Linked DNA regions of Peribacillus simplex NBRC 15720 = DSM 1321. The protein of the gene in region 1 interacts with the protein of each later gene in a pairwise test. Links are inferred from orthologs where the notes say so. Each region holds a gene or a part of one and is shown in the gene's direction. Other genes may lie near its edges.

Evidence for each region.
Region 2: the proteins of BS1321_RS07840 (region 1) and BS1321_RS10945 interact in binary tests that used the Bacillus subtilis proteins (3 or more experiments, as listed by UniProt). The link is inferred for Peribacillus simplex NBRC 15720 = DSM 1321 from one-to-one orthologs.
Region 3: the proteins of BS1321_RS07840 (region 1) and BS1321_RS24380 interact in binary tests that used the Bacillus subtilis proteins (3 or more experiments, as listed by UniProt). The link is inferred for Peribacillus simplex NBRC 15720 = DSM 1321 from one-to-one orthologs.

The regions. Positions count from the first base shown.
Region 1 is NZ_CP017704.1:1,646,118-1,653,127, reverse strand. Bases 2,364-5,260 are described here. They hold BS1321_RS07840 (glycosyltransferase family 2 protein), read left to right. Parts: upstream 2,364-3,249; coding sequence 3,250-4,272; downstream 4,273-5,260. Other genes in these bases: BS1321_RS07835 (GtrA family protein), read left to right, coding at 4,232-4,687; BS1321_RS07845 (DUF6044 family protein), read left to right, coding at 2,364-3,234. In the rest of the region: BS1321_RS27405 (hypothetical protein), read right to left, coding at 115-255; UTP--glucose-1-phosphate uridylyltransferase GalU, read right to left, coding at 532-1,392; more of BS1321_RS07845, read left to right, coding at 1,570-2,363.
Region 2 is NZ_CP017704.1:2,305,334-2,313,165, forward strand. The notes cover bases 4,106-7,824. They hold BS1321_RS10945 (efflux RND transporter permease subunit), read left to right. Parts: upstream 4,106-4,495; coding sequence 4,496-7,624; downstream 7,625-7,824. Other genes in these bases: BS1321_RS10940 (TetR/AcrR family transcriptional regulator), read right to left, coding at 4,106-4,306. In the rest of the region: BS1321_RS10925 (efflux RND transporter periplasmic adaptor subunit), read right to left, coding at 333-1,595; BS1321_RS10930 (hypothetical protein), read right to left, coding at 1,610-2,272; BS1321_RS10935 (YegS/Rv2252/BmrU family lipid kinase), read right to left, coding at 2,402-3,295; more of BS1321_RS10940, read right to left, coding at 3,428-4,105. UniProt on the Bacillus subtilis protein: Required for self-resistance to surfactin, an antimicrobial lipopeptide surfactant produced by B.subtilis. Also required for swarming motility.
Region 3 is NZ_CP017704.1:5,037,855-5,044,874, forward strand. What follows is about bases 1,251-4,157. They hold BS1321_RS24380 (PTS fructose transporter subunit IIABC), read left to right. Parts: upstream 1,251-1,709; coding sequence 1,710-3,605; downstream 3,606-4,157. Other genes in these bases: pfkB (1-phosphofructokinase), read left to right, coding at 1,251-1,705. In the rest of the region: BS1321_RS24370 (DeoR/GlpR family DNA-binding transcription regulator), read left to right, coding at 33-785; more of pfkB, read left to right, coding at 785-1,250; BS1321_RS24395 (hypothetical protein), read left to right, coding at 4,725-4,961; BS1321_RS24400 (secondary thiamine-phosphate synthase enzyme YjbQ), read left to right, coding at 5,615-6,019; BS1321_RS24405 (GNAT family N-acetyltransferase), read left to right, coding at 6,059-6,634; BS1321_RS24410 (cell wall hydrolase), read left to right, coding at 6,740-7,020. UniProt on the Bacillus subtilis protein: The phosphoenolpyruvate-dependent sugar phosphotransferase system (sugar PTS), a major carbohydrate active transport system, catalyzes the phosphorylation of incoming sugar substrates concomitantly with their translocation across the cell membrane.

The DNA.
Region 1 (7,010 bases):
AAGAAAGGGCGGATAATTCTATGAAATAAATAAAGTTACATAAGTTAGCCAAAAAAAACTCTGGATGAGAAGAGCCAGAGTTTTTGATGAAGCTTTAGATTAATGATGTAGGATTCAAGCTCTTTCTTCATCGTCCCTATGTAGGAAACGATCATTTTTTTCATTTATGGGCCCGCCAAATTGTGCATTGATTTCCTTAACCACTTGATCTAAAAATTCATCGGATATTATTGGATTATTAGTTTTTTTGTGCATGTGTTTCTCTACAATCCTTTCTGGATATCGTTGTTTGGATCAATAATAAATGAAGGATACGTTATCAACATAACCTCACTTATAATAAATTATTCTTTTTCTGCCCAACATTTTCACTTGCTTTTGCATTTCACAGTAGCGTTTATAATAAACAGTTATATTTTGCTTAGAGAATATGGTACGGGGATATGTTAGTGATACAACCAAAGGGATTAATTCGATGTGGAAATAGCCCAATCACCACTAGGTGATTGGGCGTGGGGTATATTGACTTCATTAAGGGAACAGCTGCCTTAAATATGTTATTAGCTGATCACGAAGTTCAGGTCGTTTCATGGCGAAATCTAATGAAGCTTGGAGGAAGCCGAATTTATCGCCGACGTCATATCGATTCCCTTCGATGATATACGAATATAATGGTTCCTTTTCTAACAAAAGGTCTAAAGCTTCGGTAAGCTGGATCTCCCCCTTCCGATCGGGCTGTACGGTTTCAAGGATTTCAAAAATCGCAGGTGATAATATATATCGGCCAATAATCGCCTGTGTTGATGGTGCATCCTCCACTTTTGGCTTTTCCACTAAGTTTCTTACCAGAAATAAATCCTCATATCGTTCTTGGAAATTTACGATTCCATACTTGGAGACATCGGCAGGTGACACTTCCTTACATCCGATAATGCTCGCTCGAACCTTGTTATACTGTTCCATTAACTGCTTCAAAGCTGGAACCTGACTATCCACGATATCATCCCCTAACAGGACGGCAAAAGGTTCATCTCCGATAAAAGTTTTGGCACATAAAACTGCATGCCCCAGACCTAGAGGTTCCTTTTGTCTTACATAGTGGATATCCACCATGTTGGAAATGTTCTCCACGATCTTAAGAAGATCATTTTGACCTTTCATTTGCAGAAGCATTTCAAGTTCAATGGATTTATCGAAATGATCTTCGATGGCACGTTTGTTTTTACCCGTAACGATGATAATATCTGTAATCCCTGATTGTACCGCTTCCTCGATAATATATTGAATGGTCGGCTTATCGACAATCGGCAGCATTTCCTTTGGTTGGGCTTTCGTAGCAGGTAAAAATCGTGTTCCTAAACCGGCTGCTGGAATCACTGCTTTCTTTATCATAGCCCAGCCCCTTTTTCAGGTTCTTTTATATGCTTTTTATTCTACCCTTCATTTTATGTGGTCATTGGTTGACCTATATCAAAAAAGGTTAAAATAAATCCCTGAAAAAGAATAGATTTACCTCCGAAGCAAATATTATGGATATATGAATTTGGTCAAGAGGTGTATATTTTGCCAATTGAAAATCAAGAGAGAAAACAAATCCTTTTTGCCTTTCTCGTCATTGTTTTATATCTTTCTCCTTTATTCATCCTTGGAGAAAATGCGCATATTCGCGTACATGATAATTTGGATTCCAACCTTGCCTGGTATAAAGTCCTTTCAGAAAGCGGTGAGTTATTCGGTGCTATTGACGCCAAAATTCCCCAGATTATGAATGGGCTGCCCCGAAATGCTTTTGGCAGCGAGTTCAGTATTATCGTGTGGCTTTATGCTCTTTTTCCGACAATGGTTGCATATGCAATAAGCCAGGCATTAACAAGGTTTATTGCATTCTTCGGTATGTATATCCTATTAAAGAAACATTTGGTTACAGGAAGCCAATCAGCTTGGATTAGGGTTGGAACATCCTTAGCCTTTGCCCTTACTCCATTTTGGCCATCGGGAATGCTCAGTACACTTGGGATGCCGCTAGCACTTTGGGCTTTTTTGAATATTCGCAGCAAGGACCATTCTTGGAAGAATTATTTGGTCCTAACACTTTTACCGCTTTATTCAAGCATCGTGCTTGGCTTTTTCTTTTTCCTTGTTGCAATGGGCGTTCTTTGGCTAACGGATGGGATCAGGAGAAAAGGGTGGAATATAACGTTTCTTCTTTCGATCGTGTATATGACCGTCATTTTTGGTTTGGTGGAGTATCGTTTGGTCGCTTCATTCATTTTTGATTCGGATCCAAACAGCAGAGATGAATATTTTCACGCAAGGCTGCCGCTCGATTGGGTCATTAAGCTTACTTTCAAAAATTTCGTTCTTGGACATACGCATGTCATGACTGTACATGCGCTTATCATCCTGCCGATTACAGTCTTTGCCCTTTATATTATTCTGACCAAAAAACTGTGGAGACAGGAAAAGGTTTATGTTTTTTTATTCGGCTTGAATTTTATGCTCTCAGCGTGGTACGCATTTTGGTTTTATAAAGGCTGGCTTCCTTTAACGGAAAGGTTTCATACCTTGGATACCTTTAATTTTGCCAGATTTCACTTTTTAAGGCCGATGGTAATTTACTTGGGGTTTGCCCTAGCGATAAAAATCATTTGGGAACACAGCGTTTATGCTAAGAAAACCCTTTCTATTTTCATCGCCATTCAAATTATGATTTTGATGGGTTTCAATGAAGAAATCACTCACAATAAAAAACCATCTTTTAAACAGTTCTATTCAGAAAGTCTTTTTCAGGAAATAAAAGATCATATTGACCTTCCACAGGAAGAATATCGTGTTGCTAGCATTGGGCTGCACCCCGCAATTGCACAATTTAATGGATTTTACACGCTCGATAGCTATAACAATTTCTATCCGCTTACTTACAAACATCACTTTCGTCAAATAATTGAAAACGAATTGGCTAAGAATAAAAACATCAGAATCTACTTTGATGAATGGGGAGGACGTTGTTACCTATTTACCGATGAGCTTGGGAAGCATTATATGTTCAAGAAAGGCTCGAAGAAAGAGCTGGAAAATTTGGACCTTAATATGGATGCGTTTAAAGGATTAGGTGGCAAGTATATATTTTCTGCCATACCAATCAACAACGCGAAGGAAAACGGATTGGTACTAGATAGGATTTTCACAAAAAAAGGAAGCGTATGGAAAATTCATTTATACAGAGTCATGTGAAAAGGGGGGAATAGAGTGAATTCACCGATACTAACGATTGTTGTACCTTGTTATAACGAAGAAAGCGTATTGCAGGATACCATTTCCCAGCTTTGTGGATTGGTGAGGGGGTTAGTCGAAGAAAACATTGTTTCTGGTCAAAGTAAAATCCTATTGGTTGATGATGGAAGCAAAGATCAAACATGGAAGATCATTTATAAGGAAACGATTAATAATGAATTTGTTCGCGGGCTAAAGCTTTCCCGGAATGCAGGACATCAAAATGCTCTCCTGGCAGGATTGTTTACAGCCAAGGAAGCCTCGGATTGTGTGATATCCATTGATGCAGATTTACAGGATGATATTCAAGTCATCCCTGAATTCATTCGGAAATTCAATGAAGGATGTGAAATTGTATATGGTGTCCGCCAGAAAAGGGACCTTGATTCATTTTTTAAACGAACATCTGCAACTGGTTTTTATAAATTGATGAACAAGATGGGTGTTAACCTTGTCTATAATCATGCCGATTTCCGGCTAATGAGTAAAAGGGCGATCGCTGAGTTGGAACGATTTGATGAAACGAATCTTTTTTTACGGGGGATAGTACCTCTCATTGGGTTTAAGACGGACTCTGTTTATTATGACCGAAAAGAAAGATTGGCTGGGGAAACGAAGTATCCATTTAAGAAGATGGTTGCGTTTGCGCTTGATGGCATTACTTCCTTTTCAGTTACACCGATCCGGCTTGTATTATGGCTAGGATGTCTTTCCTTTTTCATTAGCTTACTCTTTGGGTCTTACTTTTTATGGTTAAAGTTTTATGGGCAGACCGAAACTGGTTGGACCTCATTAATCACCTCCATATGGTTGATCGGTGGACTACAGTTGATTGCTGTCGGCTTGATTGGGGAATATATCGGTAAAATCTATAATGAATCCAAACGCCGGCCTAAATATATTGTTGATTTGGATTTATTTAATCCGCTCGATTTAAAAAAACGGGAGCAACTAGACAATGAACGGAACAGTATTGAAAAACTATCTAAAACACACTAACTCCTTTATCCGCTTTTTATTGGTTGGAATAGTCAATACAGCGGTTGGACTTTCCATCATGCTTTTTCTCATGAATGTTCTTGAATTATCTTACTGGATCTCCACCTTTTTCGGCAATGGTACGGGAGCTGTAACGAGTTTTCTTTTGAACAGGACTTTTACCTTTAAAAGCGATATAGAATGGCGGAGAGGAGTTGCCCGTTTCTTTTGCGTCATCCTGATTTGTTATTCCGCAGCTTATTCTTTAGGCCAAGCTATAGCAGAATCAATGGAAGGATCCGTTCATTTATCCATACAACAAAATGTGGCTGTACTGATAGGAGCAATTTTTTACACAGTTCTTAACTATATTGGCCAGAAATACTTTGTCTTTAAAAAAAGCAATTTGAGACCAATTCAAGAAGGAAGGAACTAATGAGGGTGGATCAGTGGAATAATGCCCCCGAGTGGACGGGAATTAAAGTGGATTCGGGAAGCGAAATTAAATGCTTGTTTAATGACTATCCAAGCTGGGGCAGATCCGTTTAATTTCGTCCTTCGCGCACTCCCTGTGGCGATCATTTTATCATTTTGGGACCCTGTTGTTCATTGACCCCTTGATTATTTTCATTTTGACGTTTTTATTTACCTCCTTTCCTCCCTTCGAATCATGTGTTTGCATGACTTATGTTATATACGTCAAGAACAAAACTACACCTACAAAGATTATTCTATTAATGTACAAAATTTTCATTTACTTTTTCATTTCACGGGAGTATGATAATCAACAGTTTCATATTTCTAAATCGCTTAAACCTTATGGTGCGGGGGACCCGTTATAGGGATTGTTACTACAATCCAAGGGGTGAATCCTTTCAAGGTAGGGCTACTCTTAGGTCCGAATCCGACAGCTAACCTCGTAAGCGTTATATGAGAAGGAAGGTGGAGCTTGTTAGACAAAAAAATTAATGTCTACAGGTCTATTTAGCTATGACTTGTAGGCATTTTTCTATTTCGTCTTGTTTTTTGCTAAAGCTGGGTAACATAAACTTATTAATTAAATATGGTGGTGAATTCTTGATGTTATCTTCTATAAAGAGGTTCTTGATTGGGAGACCTTTAAAATCAAATGCACTTGGTGAACAAAAGCTTAACAAAACAAAGGCTTTGGCGATATTATCTTCTGATGCTTTGTCTTCGGTTGCTTATGGACCGGAGCAAATATTGATCGTCCTGATCACGGTCGGTGCTGCGGCATTCTGGTATTCCATCCCTATCGCGATTGGGGTATTGATCCTGTTAACTGCTTTGATTTTGTCCTATAGACAAATCATTTTCGCTTATCCGCATGGCGGGGGGCCTATGTGGTTTCAAAAAACAATTTAGGTGTCAATCCAGGGTTGATAGCTGGAGGATCCTTATTGGTCGATTATATATTAACTGTCGCTGTAAGTGTTTCTGCAGGTACGGACGCCATCACGTCCGCTTTTCCCGGCCTGCATTCATATAATGTCATCATAGCCATCATTTTCGTCATTCTACTTACAATCCTGAACCTTCGGGGGGTTACGGAGTCGGCCTCTGTTTTGGCCTATCCGGTATACCTATTCGTTTTAGCATTGTTCATCTTGATTGGTGTTGGCATTTACAAGATTTTGACGGGTGGGGTTTCACCGGAATTGCATACGTCCATCGGGACTCCGGTAGCAGGCATCAGTTTATTTATACTGCTAAGAGCATTCGCATCAGGAAGCTCCGCATTGACAGGAGTCGAAGCGATTTCCAATGCAATCCCGAACTTTAAAGATCCAGCCCCGAATAATGCTGCGAAAACTTTAATAGCTATGGGTTCCTTACTAGCTGTATTATTTTCGGGAATTGTATACTTAGCCTATTATTTAAGCATTGTTCCAAGCGCGGAGGTAACGGTCGTCTCCCAGATTGCTGAAGAGATCTTTGGACGGAATTTCATGTATTTCTTCATTCAAGGTACGACTGCATTGATCTTGATACTGGCGGCCAATACTGGCTATTCGGCTTTCCCTCTGCTTGCGGTAAATCTAGCGAAAGATAAATTCATACCAAGGGCGTTTACGATAAGAGGGGACCGATTAGGGTATTCCAATGGAATTATCATACTGGGACTTGCATCCATTATCTTAATAGTCGCATTTGAAGGACATACAGAAAATCTCATTCCGCTTTATGCGGTAGGGGTATTCATTCCATTTACGTTGTCCCAGACCGGGATGATTGTTAAATGGATTCGTGAAAAGCCAAAAGGCTGGATGATGAAACTAACCATTAATTCAATTGGTGCCATGATTAGCTTTATCGTCACGATGATATTCTTTTTAACCAAATTTACTCAGGTTTGGCCTGTTTTGATTTTTTTACCTATCATTATTTTACTTTTTCATCGAATTAGAAAGCATTATGAAGCAGTTGGTGACCAACTAAGGATTACAACATGTGAGCCGATCTTACCAATTGAAGGGAATATCATCATTGTACCTGTGGCGGGTATAACTCATGTGGTTGAGAACTCTTTAAATTATGCAAAATCTCTATCAGCACATCAGGTTATTGCCGTTTATGTTGCTTTTGAAAGAGAAGATGAAAAGAAATTCGAAGAAAAATGGAAAAAATGGCAGCCGGATGTCAGACTCGTTACACTGAATTCTTATTACAGAAGTATCATTCAGCCACTAACTAAATTTGTGGATACAGTTGAACATAAGGCTAGGGAATCCAATTAT
Region 2 (7,832 bases), 660 kb from region 1 along the record:
TGACGAGGTTAGCTGTCGGGTTAGGAATTGGAAACACAAAGCCCTTTCATTTCTGAATTCACCCCTAGCGGATAAAATCCACAAAAATGGGTCCCCCGTTCTTGGAATAAGATTAAGCGAGTTAACTTATAATAAAATATTATACTAAAAATGATAATCTGTAAATATTTATTCGCATCCAGTTCTAGAAAAAATCTTTAAATATGTCTGAATATTCTGCATTAAAGACTATTGTATCTATAATTACTCTTCCCAATTTTAAATCAATATAAGTTATATTGATATATAATTAATAACTAATTTGACATCACCTCTCTTGAAGAAAAATGCGGTTATTTTTCCAAAATGCCAAGTAACAGGTATCTTACTTTTTCCCTAGAGGTGAATTTTTTATAAGTTGCAGCTTTCACTTTTTCAAATTGAATTGGAGTAATAAAATAAGAATGGTTCTTCACTGCCACATTCGGCTCCATGAGGATGACGTCACCTACCGACGGTCCCTTTATAATTTCTTGCTTACCTTCAGCCTTAAGCCCTTTTGTGATGTAATGTTTATCCACATAGCCTTTTTTAGTCAATTTGTAAACATGAGGCTGTTTTTGGTAATGTACCGCCTCTATAGGAACGGAGGGTACACCGGCTTTCTCATTGGTTATTACAGTAAGGTTCACTTTGGATCCCACCAACAAAAGTTCCGTTTCTTCGCCTTCCGGTTCGATTAAAGCCTGAAATGGAAATCTGTTATCTTTTTTTAATGACGGCTCTTCAGCTGGATAGGAATGGATACGGCCTATCGTTCCTTTCAATGCCTTTTTTGAATCAGAGGAACTTGCTTTTATAGTCATGCCCACTTCAGCCTTTTTCATTTCCTCTTCGGAGAAATCCCCTTCAATTGCCATATTTGTTGAAACGATGGATATAATGGGATTATTCAGGTTTTTATTGATATTTTTAACTACACCATCAGCCTCGCTCGTCGTCACGATCGCACTTGACTGCTCCTCAATTGAACTTAATTTAGCGTCAAGCATTTTCACTTTTTCATTCAAACTGTTTTTTTCTAGTTCCTGCTTGTACATTTCTTGCTCAATGTTACTTTTAATAAGATCTGAAGAGCCTGTTGTTATATCAATATTCAAGTTTTTTTCCACCGATTCATCAATGGATGCTTTTTCAGGATCACTGGTCAAGGTCCCTTGATAAGACCTCAACTTCCCTATGTATTCCTCAACCCCTGCAATTTCTCCCTCAGCTGCCGTTTTCTCCGCTTCCAAATTCGCTTTAAGCGCATCAAGTTCGGTCGTCGTATACTCAAACAACGAGGAGCCAGCCGTAATCGAATCGCCTTCTTTTACAAGGAATTTCTTAAAATCATTTTTCTTGGTATCGAAATAGATATCATACTCTTCTACAGGTTTAATTACCCCTTTAGTTTGAATAGTATCCGTAATTGTATCTTTTTTTACCTTTGTCCAGTTTTCAACGAAAACAGTTCGCTCCACTTTGCTTTCTTTTTTTTCAATAAGGTATATGTTAACGGTTATTAACACTATCGACGCAATCGAGACCGCTGCTATTTTCCATTTCCCGCTCATCCTTTTCACCCGCCTTATACAAATACGCCTACTTGGATGTATGCTAAAAAGGCTTTAACAAACCATGTGGCCAGATAGAATAGAACAATCATTAAAAGGACCAAATAATTATTTCGTTCTGAAAATTCCTTTAAATAAAAATATTGCAGAGCAATAATAAGAAATTGAAAAATGGTGATTTCGCTGAAAAGGTGAATGAAATAATCACTTCTGAGAACATACTGACTGATGATCCCCAATGAAAAAGGATTAGCATCGCTGCCTATATCCATTAAAACGAATAGAGGAATCAGTAATGTTTTTTCCACTAATTGCAAACCAAAAAGAATCATTTGAACGATAACTAATTTTATATATGGGATATCAGTAACGATCCAAAAGAATAGAGCTGCTAAAAATATGTATATGGAAGGGTCGATTATGCCTGTTATTATATTGCCGCTCAAAATCAGCAACTTTGCTGCTTCGAATTCATTGACACTCATCTTCGTGATTTCTTTGGAGAATGATTCTGAACCAATACCAAAATATCCTCCAATGGCGAATACTATAAGGCTAAGAAAATATAAAAATAGTAATTTCACTCCAAGCTTTGTGACTGCCTCTGCATTTTGCAGCTGATAACGACTCCGATAAGGCTCTAAAATGCCTTTTAACAATCTGACCTGGTACACCATATGTGGTCCTCCTGCAAAAAATGATATATCATCATATATTTTATCTTATTTTGGAAACAATTGCAGAAATAAGGAATGAATAAACAAAAAAAACACATAATCCTTACCCTTCAAATTTAGTCACCCAAACTAATTTGGAGTTAATACTGACAAATGATGGGCAAGGACTTTAATGTGCGCAGGCGTTTGTCTATAATTCTCTCCATCCATATCCACATCAAGCGGCATCTTGGTTTCAATGGTCAGGGCACCGGCTTGTATATAAGTCACCCCAGAGCCAAAGCTCAGATTTTCAGTCCGTGAACGTTTCATGGCTATTATTTCTAGTAATGCACCAAGGCTTGCATTCTCCAAGATGGCAACGCCAAAGAGCCCATCGTCTGGACTAACCATGGGAAAGGGCAATAAATTAGTGCCGATAAAACAACCATTCAAGACCAAAATCATTACTGCTTCCCCTTCAATGAATTCCCCATCATATTCTAGTTTATAGGGAAAGGGAGCATTCTCACCAATCGTCCTTACAGCACTTAATAAATATCCTATCTTTCCGAACCTGCTTTTTTCCTGCTCATCAATATTGCTTGATGCATCTGAAATTAGTCCTACTCCCCAAAAATTAGAAAAATAATCGTTATTGGCCTGCCCGATATCAATTGAACGAACCCTGCCATTTACTAGTGCTTCTGCAGCTTGACGAACATTTTGAGGAATCTTTAATGTTCTGGAGAAGTCATTGCAAGTCCCTCCAGGTAAAATTCCAAACAACGGCCGCCTCCGAAGTGGTGAAAGGCCATTTACACACTCATGTACCGTTCCATCTCCTCCTAATACAAAAACTACATCCATGTCTTCACCAAATTCCAAACAATAACGGCATGCATCGCCTTTTTCCTTTGTTTGTAGAATGAGGAACTCATCAATATGTGGAGCTATTACTGGAAGACAACCCTCAAGATTCCTTTCGAGTTTATCATTCCCGGCATTTTCATTAAAAATCAGCATTCCCTTTTTCCATCGCATGATTCTTGCCCCCATATTATTGAAAGAATTGTCTTCTTCCCATCACTTATTCTTTTTCCTAAACCCCCGCTTTTGAAACTCATTAAGATTCAATTGAAAAAAAGAGGCTATACGCCCCTTTCGGTAAAGCCTTCATATATTCGTCAAATAATCCTTCATCATTAAGATAAGCTTTGAACACAAGGGACTTCTTTTATCATTTTTTTCCAAAAATAACAAAAGGCTTTCCAAGATGATGGGGCTTGGTCTAACTTTTGAAAACTCTTCCTGGATCGCCTTTAAAGCTTCCGTATTTTTACGTGTTTCCATTCCCTCTTCTTTACGTGTTTCCACTTCCAGCATCCTGACGATAATCGAATGAATTTCTTCTTTTGGGCTCATATCCCGCATCGAGCATCCTGGTAGGGGAAATTGTTTCAATAATGGATCTTCCATGTTCTGCAGGCTTGCGATAATGGAATCCATCCGGTTCAATATGAAGCTAGGTAACAATTCCACATCGAAAGCATTTTGTTTCCTTATCAATATTCCGATATATCCTTTGAAAAGGGAATCTAAAATTATGGTGCAATCCGGCAGAAGATCAGCCGAAAGTCCCGGGTACAGCTCAATAATTTTACGTTTGAACCAAATCAAGCCCTCTTCATGGATATAATGTAAAAATCTATCTAGTTCTTTGCTGATATGAACCATTTGTTCCTGCATCATCATTTGAATCAAGTTGGTATTTCCCGTCATATGCTCAATGTGAACAGTGATCTGCCTCATGAATTTGTCTTTACTGGACAATGAAGCATCCAGTTCAAGATCAAGTAATGAGTCCGTCAACGCTTCATAATAAAATTTAAAAATGGAGACTAGTAATTCTTCCTTAGATTTAAAATAATTATAAAAAGACCCCTTTGCTATCCCACATTTTTCAGCAATTTCCTGAACGGAAGTAGCATGATAGCCTTTTTCCGCGAAAAGCTCTACAGACTTATCTATGATCATCTTATTTTTTTCTTTCATCAAATTCATCCTATCTCTTAAAATTATCAATTGATGACCAATGGGTCACATCTTCCGAATTGTATCCCAAAACCCTTGAAATCACAACGTTAACACTAACGAATATTATCTATTGCAATCATAATCCATATACTATATATTTGAGTCTATGACCGACTAGTCACAATTTTATGTATGGAGGGTACAAGCTTGAATTCAATAATAAAATTTTCATTAAAGAATAAATTGGCAATCTGGTTGCTTACGATCATCATCGTAGCAGCTGGTTTATACTCCGGTTTAAACATGAAACAAGAAACCATTCCAAGCATCTCGACTCCTTTAATAAGCATCTCCACTGTATATCCTGGAGCTGCACCTGAAGAAGTAGCAGATAAACTCACAGACCAGATTGAGCAGAAAGTAACAAATTTGCCAGGAGTCGAATTAGTCAGTTCTTCGTCCATGGCTAATGTCTCTTCCATCCAATTACAATATGATTATGATACGGATATGGACGATGCAGTAAAAGAAGTGAAAGAAGCTTTAGAGAAACTAGAACTGCCTGAGGGAGTGGATGACCCAAGCGTATCTAAATTAGAATTAAACGCTTTTCCTGTCGTCGCACTCAGTGTAACAGATAAGGGTTCGGATTTACCAGCTCTTACAAAAAATGTGGAAGATGTGTTAGTACCTAAACTTGAAGGAATTGACGGCGTGACATCCGTATCAATTTCCGGACAACAAGTAAATGAAGGCAGCCTTGTATTCGACCAGGAAAAGATGGCTCAATACGGGCTCGATGAAGATACCGTAAAGAAGGTTATCCAGGCCGCAAACGTCAACATGCCGCTTGGCATATATAACTTTGATGATAAAGAAAAAACGATCGTTGTGGATGGAAACATCTCCACATTAAAAGACCTGAAAAATATTAAGATACCTTTAACCGGCGGCTCTCAAACTGGAACGCCAACACAAACCGTACCCGAAACCAATCAATTATCTCCTGAAATGGAAACGGGTCCTGCCCAACTACAAAATGTCAAATTATCAGACATTGCCGATGTTAAAATCACCGGTAAGGCTGAATCGATTTCAAGAACAAACGGTAGCGAATCGATTGGGATTCAGGTTACAAGATCGCCTGATGCCGATACAGTCGCAATCGTAGACGACGTAAAAGAAGAAGTATCGAACTTCAAAGAAGAATTTAAAGGCGTAAGTGTACACACTACGCTTGATCAAGCCCAACCGATTAAAGATTCTGTGGAAACCATGATCAGCAAGGCACTCTTCGGCTGTCTGTTTGCAGTCATTGTTATCATGCTGTTCCTTAGGAACTTTAAAACGACTCTCATTTCTGTCATTTCGATTCCATTATCCCTGTTAGCAGCCCTTTTGGTGCTCAAACAAATGGATATTTCATTGAATGTCATGACACTGGGGGCCATGACAGTTGCCATTGGCCGAGTCGTCGATGACTCCATTGTCGTCATTGAAAATATTTATAGGAGAATGGCTTTAAAAGGCGAACAATTAAAAGGCGGCGAATTAATACGATCAGCCACTAAGGAAATGTTCATCCCTATCCTTTCATCGACAATCGTTACTGTAGCCGTATACTTGCCTTTAGCAAGCGTTACAGGACCTGTCGGGGAACTATTCATGCCATTCGCCTTAACAATGGTGTTTGCATTAGTCGCTTCCTTAATAATCGCCATCACACTTGTTCCGGCAATGGCAGACTCTTTATTTAAAAAGGGACTATCTAAAAAAGAATTAAAATCACATGAAGAAAAACCAAGCAAACTATCTGCATTCTACCGAAAAGCACTGGATTGGTCGTTAAACCATAAGTTAATCACTTTCGGTACAGCCATTGTATTATTGGCCGGCAGCTTATTCCTAATCCCAAGCATCGGTGTCAGCTTCATGCCTGCAGATGAAGAAAAAACGATTATCGTCACTTACACTCCCGCACCCGGAGAGTTAAAAGAGGATATTGAAAAGCAAACAGAAAAAGTAGAAAAATACTTCATGGATAAAGACGATGTGAAGACCGTTCAATACACACTTGGTGAAAGCATGATGGGCGGCATGATGGGCGGCTCGAGTAACTCGGCTCTCTTCTATGTACTCTATGATGAAGACACCGAAAATTTCGGGGACAAAAAAGAAACGGTCATAAAAGATTTAACTGAACTTGATTCACCAGGAACATGGAAACAACAAGAATTCACGTCAACAGCAAGCAACGAAACCACACTATTTGTTTACGGAAATACACAAAAAGACATTGAACCGGTAATTGACGATATTCAAAATATCATGAAGAAAAATAAAGATTTAAAAGATGTTGATACAAGTCTTTCCGATGCTTATGAGCAATATACACTAGTTGCAGACCAGGAAAAGCTAAGCGATCTTGGACTGACAGCTGCACAAATTGGTATGTCCATTGCAAACACGAATAAAGATGATGCTATAACTACGATTAAGAAAGATGGAGAAGAAGTCAAAGTATATGTCGAGACAGAAGAAACGGCATTCGAAGACAAAAAAGATCTTGAGAATACGAAAATTTCTTCTCCTATGGGAATGGAAATCCCATTGAAAGAGCTTGTGAAAATCGAAGAAGGCAAAGCTTCCGATACAATCAGCCGCCGCGATGGAAAAATTTATGCCGACGTGTCTGCAACAATCAAATCGGATGATGTAGCAGCAGTAACAGCTGAGGTACAAAAGGAAGTTGATAAATTAGACCTTCCCGCAAGCGTCTCTATAGACTATGGCGGAGTAACGGAAGATATCCAAGAATCATTCACTCAACTTGGTATCGCTATGTTAGCGGCCGTTGCTATCGTATACTTTGTCCTAGTCGTTACTTTCCATGGTGGTTTAGCACCAATAGCCATTCTCTTCTCCTTACCATTTACGGTAATCGGGGCATTGGCAGGGCTATTCGTTGCAGGTGAGACCATCAGCGTTTCGGCAATGATGGGTGTCCTAATGCTTATTGGCATCGTGGTAACCAACGCCATTGTATTAGTGGACCGCGTTATCAAAAATGAAGAATCCGGACTATCTACCAGGGAAGCTTTACTCGAGGCAGGATCCACCCGTCTACGTCCAATCCTGATGACTGCCCTGGCCACAATCGGCGCTTTAATACCTTTGGCAATCGGTGCGGAAGGCAGCGAATTAATATCACAAGGTTTGGGAATTACCGTTATCGGCGGACTGGTGAGTTCTACATTGCTAACACTTGTAATAGTACCGGTAGTATATGAAGTAATAATGAAAATAGGTAAAAAGAAGAAAAAAACAGTTAAGTAAAGAAGAAAAAGAAAGAGGGGATTCCTTATATTAGGAATCCCCTCTTTTTTGATTCAACAATTGATCAATATGCTCTTAATATATTAACCCTCATACTTCAGGACCTCTTTTGACGGAACTTTATTCCCTCTTCATTTAACCTGCCCCGTCTGATAAGACAAAACGTCCTATTCCTCATTTCAAGGAAACTTGTATGTTTTTAAACTTG
Region 3 (7,020 bases), 3.4 Mb from region 1 along the record:
TATGATGATGATATTAAAGTGAGGTGGACGAATTGTTGACAACTGAAAGGCACCAGTTCATCCTATCGATCCTTAAAGAACAAGGAACGGTAAAGCTGCAGGAGCTTGTAGATCAGTTACAAGCCTCGGAGTCGACCATTCGGAGAGATCTAGTGCAACTCGAAGAAATGAAGCTCTTGAAACGCGTGCATGGCGGGGCCTCTTTACTTCAAAGAAAAGGCCTTGAACCGACAACTATGGAAAAGCAAAAGAAAGCAAGAGCTGAAAAACAACTTATAGCAAAGCTTGCGGCTTCTTTCATAGAGAAAAATGATTGTATATATCTTGATGCAGGTACGACAACTGCGGAAATGATTCCTTATTTAAAGGATAAAAATATAACGGTGCTGACAAATGGTCTTATGCATATTCCGAAACTCATCGAATTGGAGATCAAAACAGTGTTAGTGGGCGGAACGATAAAATTCTCGACAAATGCGGTTATAGGAAGTAATGCTGTACAGTTTTTGAATGAATACCGTTTTGATAAATGTTTCTTGGGAATGAACGGCATTCATCAAGATCTGGGTTTCACAACTCCCGACCCGGAAGAAGCTCTACTGAAGAAGATGGCATTACGCCTCTCTAACGAAACCTACGTGCTTGCTGATAGTTCAAAACTAAATGAAGCTACTTTCGCTAAGGTGGCAGATGTAAGCGATGCCATAATTCTTACTGACAGCAATGATGAAGAGGCTGTTGCTCAACTCCATAAAAATCCAAAGGTAAAGGTCGTGACCATTTAATGATTTATACAGTGACACTCAATCCATCTATCGATTATCTGGTCGAGGTGGAGAGTTTTCAAATGGGCAAGGTGAATAGAACCAGTTATGATGCAAAATTCCCTGGAGGGAAAGGGATCAATGTTTCCCGAGTGCTTAAAAGGCTTGGAAATAGTACGACAGCTTTAGGATTCATCGGTGGACAAACTGGTGAATTTGTAAAAAGGTTTTTAAGACAGGAAGAGATTTTTACGGACTTTACAGAGATAGCTGGAGATACAAGAATAAACATTAAATTGAAAACAGGGATGGAGACCGAAATAAATAGCCAAGGGCCAGTCATTTCCAAAGGGAATTATCAACAATTATTTAGTCAGATTGAACAGTTGAATAATAATGATATCCTCATTTTGTCAGGAAGCATCCCTTCAAGCGTTCCTTCGGATGTATACGAGACAATGGCAAGGTCTTGTTCCCATAACGGCATTAAAGTGGTGGTGGATACGAGTGGCAAGGGATTAATGAATGTCCTTCCACACCAGCCATTTTTAATAAAGCCTAATCACCATGAACTGGGTGAGCTTTTTTCTACCGAAATCAGAACGGTTGATGATGCTAGAGAATATGGCGCTAAATTGGTTGAAGCAGGTGCACAAAACGTTATTGTTTCAATGGCGGGACAGGGGGCGGTGCTTTGCTCCGGCGGAGAGTCATATTCCGCAAATGTACCAAAAGGGAACGTCATCAACTCAGTGGGTGCCGGTGATTCCATGGTCGCAGGTTTCATCGGGACATATGAAAAGACAGGGGATATTCTAACCGCTTTTCGCTTCAGTCTTGCAGCAGGAAGTGCTACAGCCTTTTCATCCGATCTCGGTACATTGGATAAAATTGAAGAGTTATTACCGCAAATTGCTATCAATCAACTAACAGGAGGCTGACTCTATGAAAATTACAGACTTGTTAAAATTGGATACAATCATAATTAATCTGCAAAGTGCTACAAAGCAAGCAGTCATTGATGAACTATCAGGGAAGTTAGCCGAGGCTGACAGGTTAAACGATTTGGAGGGTTTCAAAGCTGCCATCTTAAAACGTGAAGAGCAAAGCACAACAGGGATTGGTGAAGGAATAGCCATTCCACACGCAAAAACAAATGCAGTAAGGATTCCTGCCATCTGTTTCGGCAAATCGGTCAGTGGTGTGGATTATGAATCGCTTGACGGGCAGCCAGCTCATTTGTTCTTTATGATTGCAGCAAGTGAAGGAGCGAATGCAGATCACTTGGAGACCCTTTCCCGGCTTTCTTCATTACTGATGGATGATAAATTCAGAGCCCGATTGATTTCTGCTTCTTCTGGTGAGGAAGTGTTAGAGATAATCAATCAAAAAGAAATGGAAGCCGATGAAGAAGTAAGAGAAGAGGAGCAAACAAGTAATACTGTCAGTGCCAGTGGTAACAGTAAAGGTAAAATCCTTGCCGTTACAGCTTGTCCGACAGGAATCGCCCATACTTATATGGCTGCTGATGCGTTAAAGGCCAAAGCGAAGGAAATGGGTATCGATTTCAAAGTGGAAACAAATGGTTCCACAGGAATCAAAAATGGTTTAACCGCCGCAGAAATTGATGAGGCGGATGCGATTATCGTTGCAGCTGATAAGCAGGTGGAAATGGATCGTTTTAATGGAAAACATGTCATTATTGTCCCTGTTGCCCATGGGATCCGGAAGACCGAGGAGCTGTTAACAAGAGCCTTGAATCAGGATGCCCCTGTTTACAAAGGAACAGGAAATGATAAAAGTGACGAAGGTGATTCAGCAAAAGGAGGATTGGGGATTTACAAGCACTTAATGAATGGCGTAAGTAATATGCTTCCATTTGTCGTCGGGGGCGGTATCTTGATTGCGCTTTCTTTCTTTTTTGGAATCGAAGCTGCCGATCCGGCAAATCCTGATTATAATCCCATTGCCAAAGCATTAAGTGATATTGGCGGGGGAAATGGTGCCTTCTTCTTGCTTGTCCCTGTACTAGCAGGATTCATTGCTTCAAGTATAGCCGACCGTCCAGGTTTTGCCCCTGGTATGGTAGGGGGACTATTGGCAGCACAAGCTAATGCCGGTTTTCTTGGCGGACTGATCGCCGGTTTCCTTGCAGGTTATGTCGTCTTACTTTTAAGAAAATTGTTTTCCAGGTTACCGCAAACACTCGATGGCATTAAACCGGTTTTACTCTATCCTGTATTCGGGATGTTAATTACAGGGTTTATCATGATATTTCTCGTAAATGAACCAGTAACCGCAATTAACATGGGCCTGACCAATTGGCTGCAGGGATTATCCGGCACGAACGCAATATTCCTTGGCTTGATTCTTGGGGGTATGATGGCTGTGGATATGGGCGGCCCATTAAATAAAGCAGCATTCACTTTTGGGCTTGCAGCCATTGAGGCATCAAGTTTTGGACCTCATGCTGCAGTAATGGCTGGTGGAATGGTTCCTCCTTTAGGAATCGCATTTGCAACTACATTCTTTAAAAGTAAATTCAGTGAAATGGAAAGGAAATCCGGATTCACTAATTACTTCATGGGTGCTTCATTCATCACAGAGGGTGCCATTCCTTTTGCGGCGGCGGATCCATTGCGCGTTATCGTCAGCAGTGTTGTTGGAGCAGCGACAGCAGGAGCCCTGTCTATGGCTTTTGGTGTAACTTTGCCAGCGCCACATGGGGGAATATTTGTCATCCCCCTTGTCAACCATCCTTTCCTCTATTTGCTGGCCATATTAATAGGATCCCTCATTACCGCTATAATATTGGGGTTCTGGAAAAAGAAACAGATATAAAAAAACAGAATACGGTTCCCATTCCATTGGATCCGCATTCTGTTTGTAGACAAAAAGGTTTCGGAATGGTCTCATTCCGAAACCTTTTTGATTTTTTTATTTTATTTGAAGCAGTTATAAATAGAGGCTCTAAGATATGACTATCATGCGTATTTCCGGATGTTACGATGTTACTATCGTTCCCAATTCAAATCCATTGCGGTATGCTGCTGCCGTATGAAACAAATGGGCAAACTGTTTTGTTCGTTCATCTTTCACATAGTAGCCACTCTCAGGATCAATGGAATTTCTTTAATCTCCTTGGTTTCTTCCTTGATAAATTTATCTGGTGGAAAAGGCTTATTTTCACGTTTTCACGATCTTGATTTATTACTTCTTGAAGGCGTCCTGGATAGGCCCGTGTTAACTTTACGAACGATTTTCTTTTCGAATTTCGCTTATTCGCACTGGCTTTCACATGTGTGGAATCAACAAATACAAATACATGCTCTGCACTTTTCAGTTTTCTTTCGGAAGCTTTCATTAAGATGCGATAGAAAATCTGTTCAAACAGGTCTGTATCTTTAAAGCGTCGCTTATAATTTTTCCCGAAAAAACGTGGCGGTTCTTTAAAATTTCGTGATATTAGTCACGAACAAGTTTGTGTTTAAATTGCCAGACACCGTCAAATATCTACTTATTCAGGTGTTCTTGGTAGAGGGCGTATTGTGAATACTCAATTAGACAAAGCTATCGACTCTAAAATGATATCAGACAATAGGCTCTGCACAGATGCCTGGAGGGATTTTTCTTCGTATGCAAAAAGCGAAAGATTGGAACATTACCGCTTTATATCAGATGGTACAGAACGTGTTAAAAGACTGTACCACATCCAGAATGTGAATAACTATAACAGCCGTTTAAAAGGCTGGATGCAACGATTCAATGGTGTAGCTACAAAATACCCCGACAATTATTTGAGTTGGTTTCAATTTATAGATATAGTGAAACATCGTAGTGATAATATAATTATAAGTAAAATCATTGTAGATAGCTGTTTGTTACCGATTATCGAAACTTATCAGTCATTAAGAACGTACAATATTGTAATAATGACCTAAAAACAGGGAGGAAGAAAGTATGGACTTGACACCAAAACAACGAACCTTGTTGCTATCATTAGCCACTGATTGGCAGACACCGATTCAAATTGCTGGCCGTCTTCCGAAAGAATGGGGAAATCTATCCTGTGTAAATCAGACTCTTAAAGATTTAATGTGTGAAGGATTGGTGCAAGCTAATCCAGTTATGTTCGGTCTGTTCCGATTAACCACGGATGGCACGACCATAAAGGAGTTAGAATTGGGTGAGAACTAATGAAATATCGGCAACTTACAAAAGAGGATAAAATTCATTTTATTCGATTAACTGTTTTTTTTATCGTAAATTAACAATGAAAATTAACATAGTCTAAAACAAAAAAGACTGTAGACAAACTCGATGAAAATCGAGTTTGCCTACAGTCTGAAAGCGTCCAATTACATCGGGTCCGCTTTTCTTATATCCAATCCAAAACTTCAATCCGGTTGCAGAAAGGGTGGATACATAAAAGCGGTTCGATTCAGGAAACCTTGCGTCTATCTAAAAGATAAATGATTATTTATTAAATGTGGTTTGAAGCCTAAAAGATTTTCAACTTCAAGCACTGGATAGGCTTTATCGCGCAGGGATGAATGTTTCCTCAATTGATCGATCCGGATTCAAATCATACTCCCACATAGCATTTTAAGGCAGCAGGTTTCTATTTTAACAATAGAATTTCCGTTATATTTAGGAGAGGCTAATTGGAAATGTTGATTTAAAATACCCCCATTCCTTGTAGATCCAATATTAAAACAAAAGATTAATAAGGGTGGCTTAATCTATTGATTACGGTCGATAAGTTCTTAATATCTACTGGTTTATTAAAGCATGAATTTTTATGTTTATGGGTAAAGGCATATAAAAACGAACAAAAGGAGTGAAGGTACATGCTGAAGAAAAACACCTTAAAAACGACGAAAAGGGATGATATGATTGATGTTAGGCCAGAAGTACAGGCATTCATCTCGGAAAACGGGGTTCAAGAGGGTATAGCTCTTATTTATTGCCCACATACAACTGCTGGAATCACGATTAACGAAAATGCAGATCCGGATGTCAAAAAGGATATGCTAAGAAGACTGGATGAGCAATACCCATGGAATCATACATTGGATTTACATATGGAAGGAAACACGGCTGCCCATTTGAAATCAGGTACGGTTGGTTCTTCACAACAGGTGATCATCCATAAAGGGAGCTTAATCCTTGGTACTTGGAAGGGGGTATATTTTTGTGAATTCGATGGTCCCAGAGATAGGCAATATTTTATTAAATTATGTGTCGACCGGTAAAGTGGAAGGTACATCCAGGAAGAATTGGGAGGAAGCGGATTGGACGATGTTCGGATTGAAGGAAGCAAAGTAATATTGAGGAATGTTAAACAAGCCGATTTAAAACGTTTATGGAGCCTGAAATATGGAGAAGCCGATCCAGAATGGAAAAAGTGGGATGCACCTTATCATCCTCTTGAACTCATTGATTTCCATACGTATATCGATAAAGAAATGAAGCATAGAACCTATGATGAGAAAATGGGTGTTTACTCTGAGCTATTAATGGAAAAAAACGATCAAATAATAGGCTCTGTTGTATATTACTGGGAACATGAATTTTCACGTTGGCTTGAAATCGGAATTACGATTTTTGAGCCCAAGTATTGGAATGGCGGTTATGGAACAGAAGCGTTAATGTTGTTCATAGGCTATTTATTCGAAAAAATGGAGATTGAGCGGGTTGGGCTGACGACATGGTCAGGTAATGAACGTATGATGGCTGTTGGGGAAAAGCTAGGCATGCAAGTAGAGGGAAGAATGAGAAAATGCCGTTATTATGATGGTTATTATTATGATTCAATCAGAATGGGAATGCTACGGGAAGAATGGGAAACATTAAAATTTCGTAGTTAATTGCCAAGTGAAAATTTTTCCTTTATTTCCTTGGAAAAAATTTAGCACTGTTTTCTCCTATATGGTCTGTTATCCTAGGAAGATGCTTAACGAGGAGGTTACAAGATGAAATTATCAGTATTAATAACCGTGATAATGACTCTAAGTGTCATCGTACTTGGGATAGCTTTTCCTAAGGGAACGACCAGTATAGCTTCTGATGGAGCAACCAAACATGTCATTAAACAAGGTGAATCGATATGGGATATTGCGAAGCAGTACGGTGTCCCGATCAAAAAGTTAAAAGAAGTCAATAATAATATAAATAATGTTGCCGAGCCTGGTAAAACATTGATTATTCCACATGTAATGAATGAAAAAGATAAAGAATTATTGGCAAGACTTGT